2 regions of the Delftia sp. RIT313 genome follow, and region 1 is predicted to be linked to the other one. Evidence: predicted binding sites of a transcription regulator. Region 1 holds the regulator's gene; the other holds the start of a gene.
The links. The regulator FNR, encoded in region 1, switches genes on or off when oxygen is low (the NO sensors DNR and NnrR bind a similar motif). The targets are predictions, from matches to a motif close to TTGATNNNNATCAA.

Region 1 (7,466 bases):
GCCGAGCAGGTCAAGGGCAAGACGGAAATGGACGCCGTCATCGCCTACCTGCAGGTCCTGGGCCGTTCGGTCAAGTAAAGGAGAGCGACATGGACATCACCACCATGCGCATCGTGGCCACGCTGGCCTCGCTGGCCTGCTTCATCGGCATCTGGTGGTGGGCGTTCGCCCGCCGCAACCAGGCCCGTTTCGACGAGGCCGCCCAGCTGCCGTTCGAGCAAGACTGAGTCCCTCCACCAGAACGAGAACTTCCCATGAGCGATTTCGTAAACAACTTCTGGTCGATCTATGTCACGGCGATCACGCTGGGCGGCATCATCGGCTGCCTGCTGCTGCTGTATCTCACCGCACGCAAGAAGGTGGTCCCATCGGCCGACAACACCACGGGCCACGTCTGGGACGAGGACCTGCGCGAGCTGAACAACCCCATGCCCAAGTGGTGGATGTGGCTGTTCATCATCACCTCGGTGTTCGGCTTCGCCTACCTGGCGGCCTATCCGGGCCTGGGCTCGTTCGCGGGCAAGCTGGGCTGGACGCAGCTGGGCGCCTATGAAAACGAGATGACCAAGGCCCGCGCGGACCTGGAGCCGCTGTACGCCAAGTTCACGAGCATGAGCACCGAAGACATGGCCAAGGACCCCCAGGCCATGGCCATCGGCGAGCGCCTGTTCATGAACAACTGCGCACAGTGCCACGGCTCGGACGCACGCGGCGGCAAGAGCTTCCCCAACCTGACCGATGGCGACTGGCTGCATGGCGGCACGCCCGAGAAGATCAGGGAAACCATCACGGGTGGCCGCATCGGCATCATGCCGCCCATGGCCGCTGCCGTCGGCACGCCCGACGATGTGCGCAACCTCTCGCACTATGTGCTGAGCCTGTCGGGCAGCCCGCACGACTCGCTCAAGGCCTCGCTGGGCAAGTCCAAGTTCACGGCCTGCGCAGCCTGCCACGGCATGGACGGCAAGGGCAACCAGGCCCTGGGCGCGCCCAACCTGACCGATGACATCTGGCTGCACGGCTGGGGCGAGGCCGCCATCACGGCCATGATCAACAACGGCAAGCACAACGAGATGCCTGCCCAGAAGGACAAGCTGACCGAGGCGCAGATCGCGGTGCTTGCTTCCTATGTCTGGGGCATGTCGCACAAAGACGGCGCAGTCCGTCAGTAAGCACAGGGGCGGCGCTGCGGCGCCGCCTTTTTGCGTTTTGAGTTTTCAGATATTTCAAAAAAACAAAGGAACCCACCATGAAGCCCGAGAGCGGGGATGACACCGGGAAGCCTCCCCGCAAAGTCATTCCGATCACGCCGGCCACGCCTGATCCGGGCGAGCTGGTGTCGATGTTCGAGTCGGAAAAGAAGGTCTACCCGCGCTCCATCAGCGGTGTCTTCGCACGCTGGCGATGGGCCCTGGTGTTTCTCACCCAACTGGTTTTCTACGGCCTGCCCTGGCTGGAGTGGGGCCAGCGCCAGATGGTGCTGTTCGACCTCGGAACGCGGCGCTTCTATCTCTTCGGGCTGGTGCTGTACCCGCAGGACTTCATCTACCTGGCGGGCCTGCTGATCATCTCGGCGCTGGCATTGTTCCTGTTCACGGCCGTGGCCGGGCGCCTGTGGTGCGGCTTCTCGTGCCCGCAGACGGTCTACACCGAGATCTTCATGTGGGTGGAGCGCAAGGTCGAAGGCGACCGCAGCGCGCGCATGCGGCTGGACAAGAACGGCTGGACCTTCGAGAAGGCCTGGAAGAAGTCGCTCAAGCAGTTGCTGTGGATCGCCATTGCGCTGTGGACCGGCTTCACCTTCGTGGGCTACTTCGTGCCCATCCGCGAGCTGGGCGGCGAGCTGCTGGCGCTGCAGGGCAGCTGGCAGATGTTCTGGGTGCTGTTCTACGGCTTTGCCACCTATGGCAACGCGGGCTACATGCGCGAGCAGGTCTGCAAGTACATGTGCCCCTATGCGCGCTTTCAGAGCGCCATGTTCGACCGGGACACCATGATCGTCAGCTACGACACGGGCCGGGGCGAGCCGCGTGCGCCGCGCACCAAGAAGGTGGACTACAAGGCCCAGGGCCTGGGCGACTGCATCGACTGCAAGATGTGCGTGCAGGTCTGCCCCGTGGGCATCGACATCCGCAACGGTCTGCAATACGAATGCATTGGCTGCGGCCTGTGCATAGACGCCTGCAATTCCATCATGGACAAGATGGAGTACCCGCGCGGCCTGATCCGCCTGACCACGCAGAACGCCATGGCCGGCCTGTGGCGGCGTGCCCAGGTGCTGCGCCGCATCTTCCGTCCGCGCGTGCTGATCTACTCGGCCGTGCTGATCGGCTTGAGCGTGGCCATGATCGTGAGCCTGGCGCTGCGCCAGTCGGTCAAGGTGGACGTGATCCGCGACCGCGCCTCGCTGTCGCGCATCGTGGCGGGCGGCAAGCTGGAGAATGTCTACCGCCTGCAGATCATGAATGCCACCGAGCAGGCCCAGCGCTACCGCATCAGCGCCCACGGCCTCGATGGGCTGGAGCTGGCGTCCGAGCAGGAAGTCGAGGTCGGCCCGGCCGAGACGCGCGGCATTGCGGCGCGCCTGCAGATTCCCTACGGTTCGGCCGAGCCGGGCTCGCACACCGTATTCTTCGATATCGATGCCGTGCATTCGGGCGCGGGACGCGCGTCCGAAAAGGCCGTCTTCCTGGTGCCCCGGTGATGTTCCTGGCAGGCGCGGCAAGGTCCGCGCCTGCCGCCTGAAAGAAAGAGGTTTCCCATGTCTTCCAGTCCCGCAGTGTCCGCGCCCGCGCAGGCTCCCTCGCACCCCGACGCCGGCAAGCCCTGGTGGAAGTTCGGCCATGTCTGGCTGGTGGTGGCCGGCCCGGCGGCCGTGGTGGTCGCTGCCGTGATCACGGCCATCATCGCCATCAATGGCGCCGATCCCGTGATCGACCCCGACTACTACCGCAACGGCATCACGATCAACGAGCGTGCCGATGGCGTGCGCGAAGTGCCCAAGAGCATGGCGCCCGCCGTCACCGGCCGCAACCATGCGGCCACGCCCGCGCACGATCACCCCACGGACCGCTGATCGCCGTGCACCCCTGCAAGAGGCCGCAGTCGCGGCCTTTTTGCATGGCGGATCGCATCTCCGGCATGCGCGACGGGTGAGGGTTTCCTACAGGCGTGCAGGGCGCTGCGGGGCTTGGCGCCATGCGTTGGCGCGGCGCACAATGAAGGCGACCCCTCGACAGCACAAGGAGATCGCTGATGTTGGCCCAACGCTGGATGTGGATTGCCTGGCCTGCCTTTCTGGCAGCCGCCGTGATGGAGATGCTGGTTTTTGCCTTTGTGGACCCCCTGGAGCTGCATTGGCTCGGCGACCTGGGCTGGTCGCGCCAGGGCATCTACACGCTGGCCTTCTTCGCCTTCTGGGGCGTGACCATGCTCTCCAGCCTGATGACCACCATGCTGGGCCGCTCGGCCCGCGATCTCAATGACGGCGTGGTCTCCGAGCCCGACCCGGACCTGGCCATGCAGGGGCTGGGGCGGGACTGAGCGAGAGCCCGCCGCAATGAACAAGGCCCGCTGTCGCGGGCCTTGTTCATTGGCGGATGAATGCTTGCCGCCCTTGCAGCCTCACTGGCACTGCTGGCTGTTGACGATGCGCTTGAGCGCCTCCGTGTCCAGGATGCGCAGATGGCGCTGGCGCACCTCGATGATGTTGTCGTCCGCGAACTTGGAGAAGGTGCGGCTCACCGTCTCCAGCTTCAGGCCCAGGTAGCTGCCGATTTCCTCGCGCGTCATGCGCAGCACCAGTTCGGACTTGGAAAAGCCCCGCGCATGCAGGCGCTGCACCAGGTTGAGCACGAAGGCGGCCAGGCGCTCTTCGGCGCGCATGCTGCCCAGCAGCAGCATCACGCCGTGTTCGCGCACGATCTCGCGGCTCATGACCTTGTGCACATGGTTTTGCAGGGCCGTGACCTCGCGCGACAGGTCTTCCAGCTTGTCGAAGGGCATGACGCAGACTTCGGCGTCTTCCAGCGCGACGGCATCGCAGGTGTGGTGGTCGTTGACGATGCCGTCCAGGCCGATGATCTCGCCGGCCATCTGAAAGCCCGTGACCTGGTCGCGTCCATCCTCGGTGGCCACGCAGGTCTTGAAGAAGCCGGTGCGGATGGCGTACAGCGAGGTGAATGTCTCGCCGTTGCGAAACAGCAGGCCTCCGCGCTTGACCTTGCGGCGCGTGGCCACGATGTCGTCGATGCGCTGCATCTGCTCGGCATCCAGGCCCATGGGCATGCACAGTTCGCGCAGGTTGCAGTTGGAGCAGGAGGCTTTGATGGTCTGAAGGTTCATGGAGTGATAAACATCAGCGGCACACAGCGTGCCGGCGGTGACCTCGTGGATTGCGATGAGTTGGATCAAATTGTCGCAGCAGTCCCTCAAACAACTCTTGATATGAGTCAAGGACATGACCGATGTGCTGCGGCACAGTCGAGGTATTAGAGGAAAAAACCCATGACCGCTGTCACCCCAGAGCTGCTGCGTCGCTTTGACGTACCGGGGCCCCGATACACCTCGTTCCCTACCGCCGACCGCTTTGTCGAGGCCTTTGGTGCAGAGGACTATATCCTGGCGCTGCAACAACGCAAATCGAGTACCGCAGCGCGTGCCACGCCTTTGTCGCTGTATGTGCACGTGCCTTTTTGCGAGTCGCTCTGCTACTACTGCGCCTGCAACAAGATCGTGACGCGCCACCACGATCGCGCCGCCGTCTACCTGGACTATCTGGCGCGCGAGATGGCCTTGCACACGGCCCATTGCGGCAAGGGCCAGACCGTCAGCCAGCTGCACCTGGGCGGCGGCACGCCCACCTTCTTCTCCGACGACGAGCTGCGCACGCTGATGGGCCTGTTGCGCGAGCATTTCAAGCTGGAGCCGGGTGGCGAGTACTCCATCGAGGTCGATCCGCGCACCGTCAGCGTCGAGCGCCTGGTCGTGCTCAAGGAGCTGGGCTTCAACCGCCTGAGCTTCGGCGTGCAGGACTTCGACGAGCAGGTGCAGATCGCGGTGCACCGCGTGCAGCCGGCCGAGCAGGTGTTCGAGCTGGTGGCGGCCGCGCGGCAGCTGGGCTTTGCCTCCATCAACGTGGACCTGATCTACGGCCTGCCCAAGCAGACGCCCGAATCCTTCGAGCGCACGCTGGCCCAGGTCAACGCGCTGCGGCCCGACCGCATCGCGCTCTATGCCTATGCCCACCTGCCCGAGCGCTTCAAGCCGCAGCGGCGCATTGCGGCCGAGGATCTGCCCCAGGGGGCCGACAAGCTGGCCATGCTGTCGCGTTCCATCGCCGCGTTCATGGACGGTGGCTATGTCTATGTGGGCATGGACCACTTCGCCCTGCCGGAGGACTCGCTGGCCGTGGCCAAGCGCCAGGGCCGGCTGCACCGCAACTTCCAGGGCTACAGCACCCAGCCCGACTGCGACCTGATCGCGCTGGGCGTGTCGGCCATCGGCAAGGTGGGCGCCAGCTACAGCCAGAACGCCAAGACGCTGGAGGAGTACTACGACGCCATCGACGCCAGCCACCTGCCCGTGGTGCGGGGCCTGGCGCTGTCGCGCGACGACCTGGTGCGCCGCGCCGTCATCATGGCCATCATGTGCCAGGGCGCCGTGCTGTTCGAGCCCATGGAGCAGGCCTGGCTGCTAGGCTTTCGCGAGTACTTCGCGCCCGAGATGGCGGCCCTGGAGGACCTGCAGGCCAAGGGCCTGGTGCAGATCAGCGACGAGGGCTTCCAGGTCACGCCCATGGGCTGGTACTTCGTGCGCGGCGTGGCCATGCTGTTTGACCGATATCTGCAGGCGGACAAGAACCGGGCGCGGTTTTCGAGGATCATCTAGGCCCCATGCTGTTGTCGCTGCTCTGGACCGCTTTGATCATGGGGCTCGTCGGCGGGCCCCATTGCCTTGCCATGTGCGCTGCGCCCTGCGGCGTGGTCACGGGCGGGGCGGGGCAGGGCGGCGGCTCGCAGGTGGTGGCCGTGCATGGATTGCAAAGCCGGCTGTGGCTGCGCACGGCGCTGTTCCACGGCGGCCGTCTGGCCGGCTATGCCAGCCTGGGCGCTGCCTCGGCCCTGGCCATGGAGAGCCTGTCCTGGCTCACCAGCCAGACCACGGCGCTGCAGCCGTTCTGGACGCTGACCCATGTCGCCGTGATGGCCTGGGGCCTGGCCATGATGGTGCAGGCCCGCCAGCCCGCCTGGCTGGAGTCTGCCGGTCGCGCCGCCTGGCGGCGCGTGCAGCCCTGGGTGTCGGCGCCGGGCGGTACGCTGGCGGCAGGCTATGCCTGGGCGCTCATGCCTTGCGGACTGCTGTATTCGGCCGTGCTGGTCGCCGCGCTCAGCGGCGGCCCGTTGCAGGGCGCGCTGGCCATGGCGGCCTTTGGCGTGGGCAGCGGGCTGTGGCTGGTGGCCGGCCCCTGGCTGTGGCGGCTGGGCCGGCAGCGCCTGAACGGCCTGCGCGCCGAATGGGGCACGCGCCTGGCCGGCCTGATGCTGGTGGGCGTGGCCGTCTGGGCGCTGTGGATGGACCTGATCTACAAGCCCAGCCTCTGGTGCCGTTGAGCAACAGCTGAGGCCAGACTTGGCACCTGGGGTCGCGGATTGGCTGCGAGGCCCTCAGAACTGGAGATAATGCCCGAATCATCGGCTTACATATTGCCGATTCCTTCAGCCTCGGGGCCGTTGCCGCGCGTGAACCATTCCGTCCTCATCGATATCCGAGACCTCCGTCCGGGCATGTTTGTCCAGCTCGATGTTGGGTGGCTGAACCATCCCTTTCCGGTCAGCAGCTTCAAGATCACCTCCAGCGCACAGATCCAGACCCTGAAATCCCTGGGCCTGGAGGTGGTGCGCTGTGTCCCGCACAAAAGCGACACCTGGCCCGCCGAGGTGCGCACCCCGCCGCCGCAGGAGCTGCCGCCCGTCGTGGTGGCCCCCGAGCCTGCACCCACCGAACCTGCTCCAGCACCGTTGCTGCTGTCCGTGCCCGACTGGCGCGGCCGGCTGGAGGACTGCAATGCGCGCTTTCAGAAGGTGGAGCGTGGCTATGTGGCCATAGAGACCACCATTGCCAGCGCGCCCGAGCAGGCGCGCATGCCCACCGAGGCCCTGGTCGATGGCTGCCTGGCCGAACTGGCGGGCCCGCAGGACGTGGCCATTCACCTGCTGTCCGATGGCGTGGGCAGCAGCCAGAGCGTGCATGCCGTCAACGTGACCGTGCTCAGCCTGCTGCTGGGCCGGGCCCTGGGCCTGCGGGAATCGCTGCTGCGCGACCTGGGCCTGGCGGCGCTGCTGCATGACGCGGGCAAGCCCGTGGCCGGTGTCGAAGGCATGCACGGCCTGGCCCTGGAGCCTTCCGTGCCCGACGCCCTGCGCGAGCGCTACGAGCGCCATGTGGGCGAATCCGTGGCCATTGCC
Region 2 (7,466 bases), on a different contig from region 1:
GCAGGCCCGCTGAGCCGCGAGGACCAGCCCGGCCCCGCCTATGCCGTGGACCCGGCCCACGCCGCACTGCTGGGCCCGCGCCTGGCCGCGGCGCTGGCCCATGCCCACCTCCTGGCCTACCACCCGCGCGACGCCAGCGCCGGGGCACTGCAGGCGCTGCAGCAGGCGGGCTGGAGCGAGACGGACATCGTCATCCTGTCCCAGCTGGCGTCCTTCCTGTCCTTCCAGATCCGCGTGGTGGCGGGGCTGCGCGTGCTGGCTGCACGCCCCGCGCCCCAGGCAGCCCATCAACCCACCACCCTGCAAGCCCAGCCATGACCTCAACGAACTCCGCCGCTCCCCAGGTCTTCACCCAGGAACAACTCGACTGGCTGCCATGGATTGAGCCGCTGGAAGAAAGCGAGCTGACCGAACGCCACCATGCAGGCCTGGTCGATGCCTCACGCGCGCAGTCGCCCTACTTCCGCCTGCTGGCGCGCGACCCCGACACGCTGGGCGCACGCACGCGCACCGACAAGGACATCTTCTACAACCCCGACGCCGGCCTGCCGCGCGCCGAGCGCGAGCTGGCCGCTGCGGCCACCTCGCGCGCCAATGGCTGCATCTACTGCGCCTCGGTCCATGCGCGCTTCGCCACGCACTTCTCGCGCCGGGGCGGCGACGTGCAGCGCCTGCTCGACGAAGGCCCGGGCACGGACCTGGGGCCGCGCTGGAATGCCATCGTCACGGCGGCCGTGGCGCTGACCCAGACGCCGCCTGCGCTGGAGCCCGCCCACATCGATGCGCTGCGCACCGCAGGCCTGGACAATGCCGCCATCTCCGATGTGCTGCACGGCACGGCCTTCTTCAACTGGGCCAACCGGCTCATGCTGTCGCTGGGCGAGCCACGGACCACGGCTTGAGGGCGCCCGCCCTCACCACAGCCCCAGCAGCTTCCACCAGACACTGCCGACCACGGCAAAGATCAGCAGCTCGATCACGCACATGGCCGCCCCCACGCGCCACCAGTTGCCCAGCGTGACATAGCCGCTGCCGAAGATGATGGGCGAAGTGCCGGTGGCGTAGTGGGTCAGCGTCATCATGATGGCCGAGCCGGCCGTCATCATCAGCATGAAGGGCACGACATAGTCGGCCGGAATCAGCTGCGCACCCACGGTCAGGAAGGCCAGCATCATCGCGCTGATGTGGGCCGTGGTGCTGGCGAACAGGTAGTGCGAGAACACGAACACGCCCACCAGGATGGCCGCCACCGGCAGCCAGTCCAGGCCGCTGGCGACGATGGCGTTCTTCATGCCCACGGCAAACCAGGACACCACGCCGAGCTTGTTGAGCTGCTCGGCCAGCATGACCAGGGCGCCGAACCATACCAGGGTATCCCAGGCGCTTTTCTCGGACAGCACGTCATCCCAGTCGATGGTGCCCGTGATGATCAGCACGAACAGGCCCAGGAAGGCGACCACCGTGGGGTCCAGCACGAAGGCCGGGCCGAACAGCATCTGCGGTACGTTGGCCCACAGCAGCAGCATCAGGCCGAAGGTGCCCAGCATCACGCGCTCCTTGCCCGACAGCGGCCCCATGCGCGCCATCTCGCTGCGGGCGTACTCCACGGCATTGGGCGTGGCCTTGAGCTCGGGCGGCGACAGCAGGTAGATCACCAGCGGCATCAGCAGCAGGCACAGCAGGCCCGGCAGCAGCATGTACAGCGCCCAGGTGGTCCAGCTCAGGTGCAGGGCCTGGCCCGTGGCCTTGGCCACGAAATCCACCACCAGCGGGTTGGGCGCGGTGGCGGTCAGGAACATGGCCGAGGTGATGGGATTGGCGTGGTAGTTGACCAGGGCCAGGTAGGTGCCCACCTTGCCTTGCGTGCCCTTGGCCGGGTCCGACTCGAAGGCATTGGCGATGGACTTCATGATCGGGTGAACGATGCCGCCGCCGCGCGCCGTGTTGCTGGGGGTGAACGGAGCCAGCACCAGCTCGCAGATCGCCAGGCCGTAGCCGATGCCGATGGTGCGCTTGCCCAGCAGGGCGATGAACATCAGGCCGATGCGGCTGCCCAGCCCCGTCTTCTTGAGGCCGCGCGAGATCAGGATGGCTACCACGATCAGCCAGATCAGCGGGCTGGAAAAGCTGCTCAGCGCATCGGTGATGGCACCCTTGGACGAGCCGGAGGTGACCTGGGACAGCGAGACGATGACGATGGCCATCAAGGCCATCACGCCAATGGGCATGACCTTGAGGATGATGGCCACGATGGTGGTCAGGAAAATGGCGACCAGCTGCCAGCCCTTGGGCGTCAGCCCCTCGGGCACGGGCATCAGCAGCAGGCCGAACAGCACGGCGGTGGCAATCAGTGCCGGCACCAGCCGGAACGGCACGGCCGCCTTGAAATAGCGGAACAGCGAGGCGATCTTCTCGAGCATGTGGATCCTTTGCGTTGCCGGAGCGGCGCCGAGAGAGCATGGCCTGCCGGGAGCAAAAGCCCACCAGCCTGCACGGGCACTGGCGGCCGCGCCGCATGACTGACATCATGATGCAGTGCAGCATGAGCCCGGCTTCCAGCGGGCGCCTGCGCCACCGAAGTTTGACAGGCATCAAGGCCGGGCCAGTAAACCTGGCGACCCAGGCCACCGAGCCCCGCTCACATGACAGCATCCCCAGACCGGGTGCCTTTCGCCCCGGTGTACCCATGCAGTGAAAAAAGGAGAAAAGCCGACATGCCAGCCAACCGATTCTTGCCCGAGGAATGGGAATGCCGGCTCCAGGAAATCGACCTGGAGATCGCCCGCCACGCCGTCATCTGCAAGATCCCGCTGCTGCAGGCCGGTGTGGTGGAGCGCGTGCTGGCCAATGACGCCAGCGTCTGCGGCGCCGAGCACGAGGCCGCATTCAAGACCCTGCGCGGCCTTCTGTACATGCACTACACCGAGCTGCTGCACATCAGCGAAGTGCTCAGCCCCGAGGTCGCCCAGGAAATCGCCCACCGCGTGCGCCTGCGGCTGGGCCAGCGCATCGGCAACCAGCTGGGCGGCTGATGCCGGGCTGTCCGCCTGGCCTTTGCCCTGGCGCGAGGGCATGAAAAAAGGGCTACGACAGTGTCGTAGCCCTTTTCAATTTGGTTGCGCGAGAAGGATTTGAACCTCCGACCTTTGGGTTATGAGCCCAACGAGCTACCAGACTGCTCCATCGCGCGGTATTCCAAAATTATAGCAGATTATTCAGCTGCCTTGGCTTCGGCGGCGCCTTCTTCAGCGCGCTCGACCAGTTCCACGAAGGCCATGGGGGCGTTGTCGCCCACGCGGAAGCCCATCTTCAGGATACGGGTGTAGCCACCAGGACGCTTGGCGAAGCGGGGGCCCAGCTCGTTGAAGAGCTTGGTCACGCTGTCGCGGTCGCGCAGGCGGTCGAATGCCAGGCGGCGGTTGGCAACGGTATCGACCTTGGCCAGGGTGATCATGGGCTCGATCACGCGGCGCAGTTCCTTGGCCTTGGGAACGGTGGTCTTGATGGCTTCGTGCTCGATGAGCGAATTCATCATGTTCTTCAGCATCGCCAGGCGGTGCGAAGAGGTGCGATTGAGTTTGCGGAGGCCGTGACCGTGACGCATGGTGCTTTATTCCTAAAATATGTAATTAGGGCTTGCGCAAACAAGGATGCAAGCCTGGACCCGTTACCGGATCTGCAGCTTGCCTCAACCGAATTTGCGCAAGTTGTTGATTAATTCGTGCAGCCGTATCAGGTACTGCCCGAGGCACTGAGGCTCTCCAAAAAGGAGAGCCTGCAATTATAGTGCTTAGCGCTTTTCCAGGCCAGCAGGCGGCCAGTTCTCGAGCTTCATGCCCAGCGTCAGACCGCGGGAAGCCAGGACTTCCTTGATCTCGTTGAGCGACTTGCGACCCAGGTTGGGGGTCTTGAGCAGCTCGTTTTCGGTACGCTGGATCAGGTCGCCGATGTAGTAGATGTTCTCTGCCTTGAGGCAGTTGGCCGAACGCACGGTGAGTTCCAGCTCGTCCACGGGACGCAGCAAGATGGGATCAAAGGCGGTTGCGGCACCACGGCCACCGGCCGGAGCATCGAAGACGCTGGCGATATCGCCGCCGTCCAGCTGAGCGAACACGGCGAGCTGTTCCACCAGGATCTTGGCGGATGCGCGCACGGCGTCCTCGGCAGTGATCGCACCATTGGTTTCGATCTCCACCACCAGCTTGTCGAGGTCGGTGCGTTGTTCAACGCGGGCCGATTCGACGGCGTAGCTCACGCGCTTGACGGGCGAGAACGAAGCGTCCAGCACAATGCGGCCGATCGACTTCGTGGACTCGTCGCCATAGCGGCGCACGTTGCCGGGCACATAGCCGCGGCCCTTCTCCACCTTGATCTGCATGTCCAGCTTGCCGCCTTGCGACAGGTTGGCGATGACATGATCAGGGTTGATGATTTCCACGTCGTGGGGCGTCTGGATGTCGCGCGCCGTCACGACGCCTTCGCCATCCTTGCGCAGCGAGAGCGTGACCTCATCGCGGTTGTGCAGCTTGAACACCACACCCTTGAGGTTCAGCAGGATGTTGACCACATCTTCCTGGACACCGTCGATGGACGAGTACTCGTGCAACACACCAGCAATCGTCACTTCCGTCGCTGCGTAACCCACCATGGACGAGAGCAGGACACGGCGCAGGGCGTTGCCCAGCGTATGGCCGTAGCCACGCTCAAACGGCTCCAGAACAACTTTGGCGCGATTGTGGCCAAGCTGCTCGACATTGATCGTCTTGGGCTTCAGCAAATTGGTTTGCATGCAGACTTCCTCTCAATACCCCCGGCTCGTTACACCGGTAAGGCTGGTGAAGCACCCCAGCGCGATGCCTCGCGGCTGGGGGACGGTTTTACAGAAATGTCGCTGCGCGGAATTAACGCGAGTACAACTCAACGATCAGGGATTCGTTGATGTCTGCACCGAACTCGTCGCGGTCAGGCGACTTCTTGAACGTGCCTTCAGCCTTGTCGGCAGACACTTCCACCCATGCGGGGAAACCGACTTGACCAGCCAGTTGCAGGGCTTCGACGATGCGGGCCTGCTTCTTGGACTTTTCACGCACGGCGACCACGTCACCCACCTTCACCATGTAGGAAGGGATGTTGACGGATTGGCCGTTGACCGTGATGGCCTTGTGCGACACCAGCTGACGCGCTTCCGAGCGGGTCGAGCCGAAGCCCATGCGGTACACCACGTTGTCCAGACGCGACTCCAGCAGCGACAGCAGATTGGCACCGGTGTTGCCCTTCTTCTTGTCGGCGGCTTCGAAGTAGCGGCGGAATTGCTTTTCCAGCACGCCGTACATGCGCTTGACCTTCTGCTTTTCACGCAGCTGCAGGCCGAAGTCGGAAGTACGCTGACCGGAAGTGCGGCCGTGCTGGCCGGGCTTGGTGTCGAACTTGGACTTGTCGGCGATCGAGCGACGTGCGCTCTTCAGGAACAGGTCAGTGCCTTCACGGCGGGAGAGTTTGGCCTTGGGGCCGATATAGCGTGCCACTTGATTTCCTTTGTGTCATCTGCCGTGCACAAGCACGGGAGCCGCCCGCGATGTTACACATCTGGGCGGCGGTGGGCTTGGTGAAAAAGCTTAGATACGACGGCGCTTTTGAGGGCGGCAGCCGTTGTGGGGAACCGGCGTCACGTCCGCGATGGAAGTGATGCGGATGCCCAGGGCGCCCAGGGCGCGAACCGAGGATTCACGGCCAGGACCGGGACCCTTGATTTCGACGTCCAGGTTCTTGATGCCCTGTTCGATGGCAGCACGACCAGCCACTTCCGAAGCCACCTGGGCAGCGAAGGGAGTCGACTTGCGCGAACCCTTGAAGCCCTGGCCACCCGACGAGGCCCACGACAGAGCGTTGCCTTGGCGGTCGGTGATGGTGATGATCGTGTTGTTGAACGAAGCGTGCACGTGGGCAATGCCGTCCGAAATGTTCTTACGGACTTTCTTGCGAACGCGCTGTGCAGCGTTGTTTGCGGGAGACTTAGCCATAGTGATCTTTCAATCTCTTTATTTCTTCAAAGCCGCGGCACCCTTGCGCGGACCCTTGCGGGTACGTGCATTCGTGCGGGTACGTTGACCACGCATGGGCAGGCCACGACGATGACGGAAACCGCGATAGCAACCGATGTCCATCAAACGCTTGATGTTCATCGTTGTTTCGCGACGCAGATCACCTTCCAGAGTCAGGGAAGTCAGCTGATCACGGATCTTTTCCAGATCACCGTCAGTCAGTTCCTTGATTTTCTTGGAATATGCGATGCCAGCGGCTTCGCAGATCTTGCGTGCAGTGGTGCGACCGATCCCATAGATAGCGGTCAGGCCGATTTCAGCGTGCTGATGCGGCGGGATGTTAATGCCAGCGATACGTGCCATTATTCGTCCTCAAACTTTCCTATCAACCCTGGCGCTGCTTGTGGCGCTGGTCCGTGCAGATCACTCGCACCACACCTTTGCGGCGGATGATCTTGCAGTTACGGCAGATTTTTTTGACCGAAGCCGAAACTCTCATTTCATTCTCCTAAAACTCTACATCCGTTACGGCCTATCGACCGGGAAACATGCCCGCGATGGATAGATCGAGTGGGCGTCTACTAACTCTTACTGGACCCGCCGGCACCGCCGGCCAGGCCCATCACTTAGTTCAATTGCCAAGTGTCGCTTTGAAGTTCGCCTTTTTGAGGAGCGATTCGTACTGTTGCGACATCATGTAGTTCTGCACCTGGGCCATGAAGTCCATGGTCACCACCACAATAATCAGCAGTGATGTGCCACCGAAGTAGAACGGAACGTTGTACTTCAGGATCAGGAACTCGGGCAACAAGCACACGAATGTGATGTACACCGCGCCAGCCAGGGTCAGGCGAACCAGGATCTTGTCAATGTAGCGGGCCGTCTGGTCACCGGGACGGATCCCGGGGATGAAGGCACCACTCTTCTTCAGGTTGTCGGCGGTTTCCCGGCTGTTGAACACCAGGGCCGTGTAGAAGAAGCAGAAGAAGATGATGGCAGTGGCGTAGAGCATCACATAGATCGGCTGACCGGGGGTCAGCGTGCTAGCAATGTCCTTCAGCCAGCGCATGGATTCCCCTGCACTGAACCAGTTCACAACGGTCGCCGGCAGCAAGATGATCGAGGAAGCGAAGATGGGAGGGATGACCCCCGCCATGTTCAGCTTCAGCGGCAAGTGCGAAGACTGGCCACCATACACCTTGTTACCCACCTGACGACGCGCATAGTTCACCAGGATCTTGCGTTGTCCCCGCTCGACAAACACGACGAAGTACGTCACGGCTGCCACCACGAGAACGATGAAGATCGCGGCCAGGATGCTCATGGCACCGGTGCGCACCAGCTCCAGCAGACCACCGATGGAGCTCGGCAGACCTGCGGCGATACCTCCAAAGATGAGGATCGAGATGCCGTTGCCCAGACCAC

Region 2: BW39_RS05470 (DASS family sodium-coupled anion symporter) is a predicted target of FNR. The motif match lies at 2,582-2,595, and genes of this name have one in related genera.

Annotation. Positions count from the first base shown of each region.
Region 1 is NZ_JFYT01000002.1:101,410-108,875, reverse strand. It holds gene ccoO (cytochrome-c oxidase, cbb3-type subunit II) at 1-78, shown strand, start outside; gene BW39_RS02345 (cbb3-type cytochrome oxidase subunit 3) at 90-227, shown strand; gene ccoP (cytochrome-c oxidase, cbb3-type subunit III) at 255-1,172, shown strand; gene ccoG (cytochrome c oxidase accessory protein CcoG) at 1,250-2,704, shown strand; gene BW39_RS02330 (FixH family protein) at 2,762-3,076, shown strand; gene BW39_RS02325 (hypothetical protein) at 3,256-3,543, shown strand; gene fnr (fumarate/nitrate reduction transcriptional regulator Fnr) at 3,625-4,344, opposite strand; gene hemN (oxygen-independent coproporphyrinogen III oxidase) at 4,507-5,889, shown strand; gene BW39_RS02310 (sulfite exporter TauE/SafE family protein) at 5,895-6,611, shown strand; gene BW39_RS02305 (HD-GYP domain-containing protein) at 6,681-7,466, shown strand, end outside.
Region 2 is NZ_JFYT01000030.1:99,164-106,629, forward strand. It holds gene BW39_RS05460 (CMD domain protein) at 1-318, shown strand, start outside; gene BW39_RS05465 (alkylhydroperoxidase domain protein) at 315-902, shown strand; gene BW39_RS05470 (DASS family sodium-coupled anion symporter) at 915-2,420, opposite strand; gene BW39_RS05475 (hypothetical protein) at 2,715-3,032, shown strand; tRNA gene BW39_RS05480 (tRNA-Met) at 3,114-3,190, opposite strand; gene rplQ (50S ribosomal protein L17) at 3,212-3,604, opposite strand; gene BW39_RS05490 (DNA-directed RNA polymerase subunit alpha) at 3,791-4,789, opposite strand; gene rpsD (30S ribosomal protein S4) at 4,902-5,525, opposite strand; gene rpsK (30S ribosomal protein S11) at 5,616-6,020, opposite strand; gene rpsM (30S ribosomal protein S13) at 6,039-6,404, opposite strand; gene rpmJ (50S ribosomal protein L36) at 6,427-6,540, opposite strand; gene secY (preprotein translocase subunit SecY) at 6,673-7,466, opposite strand, start outside.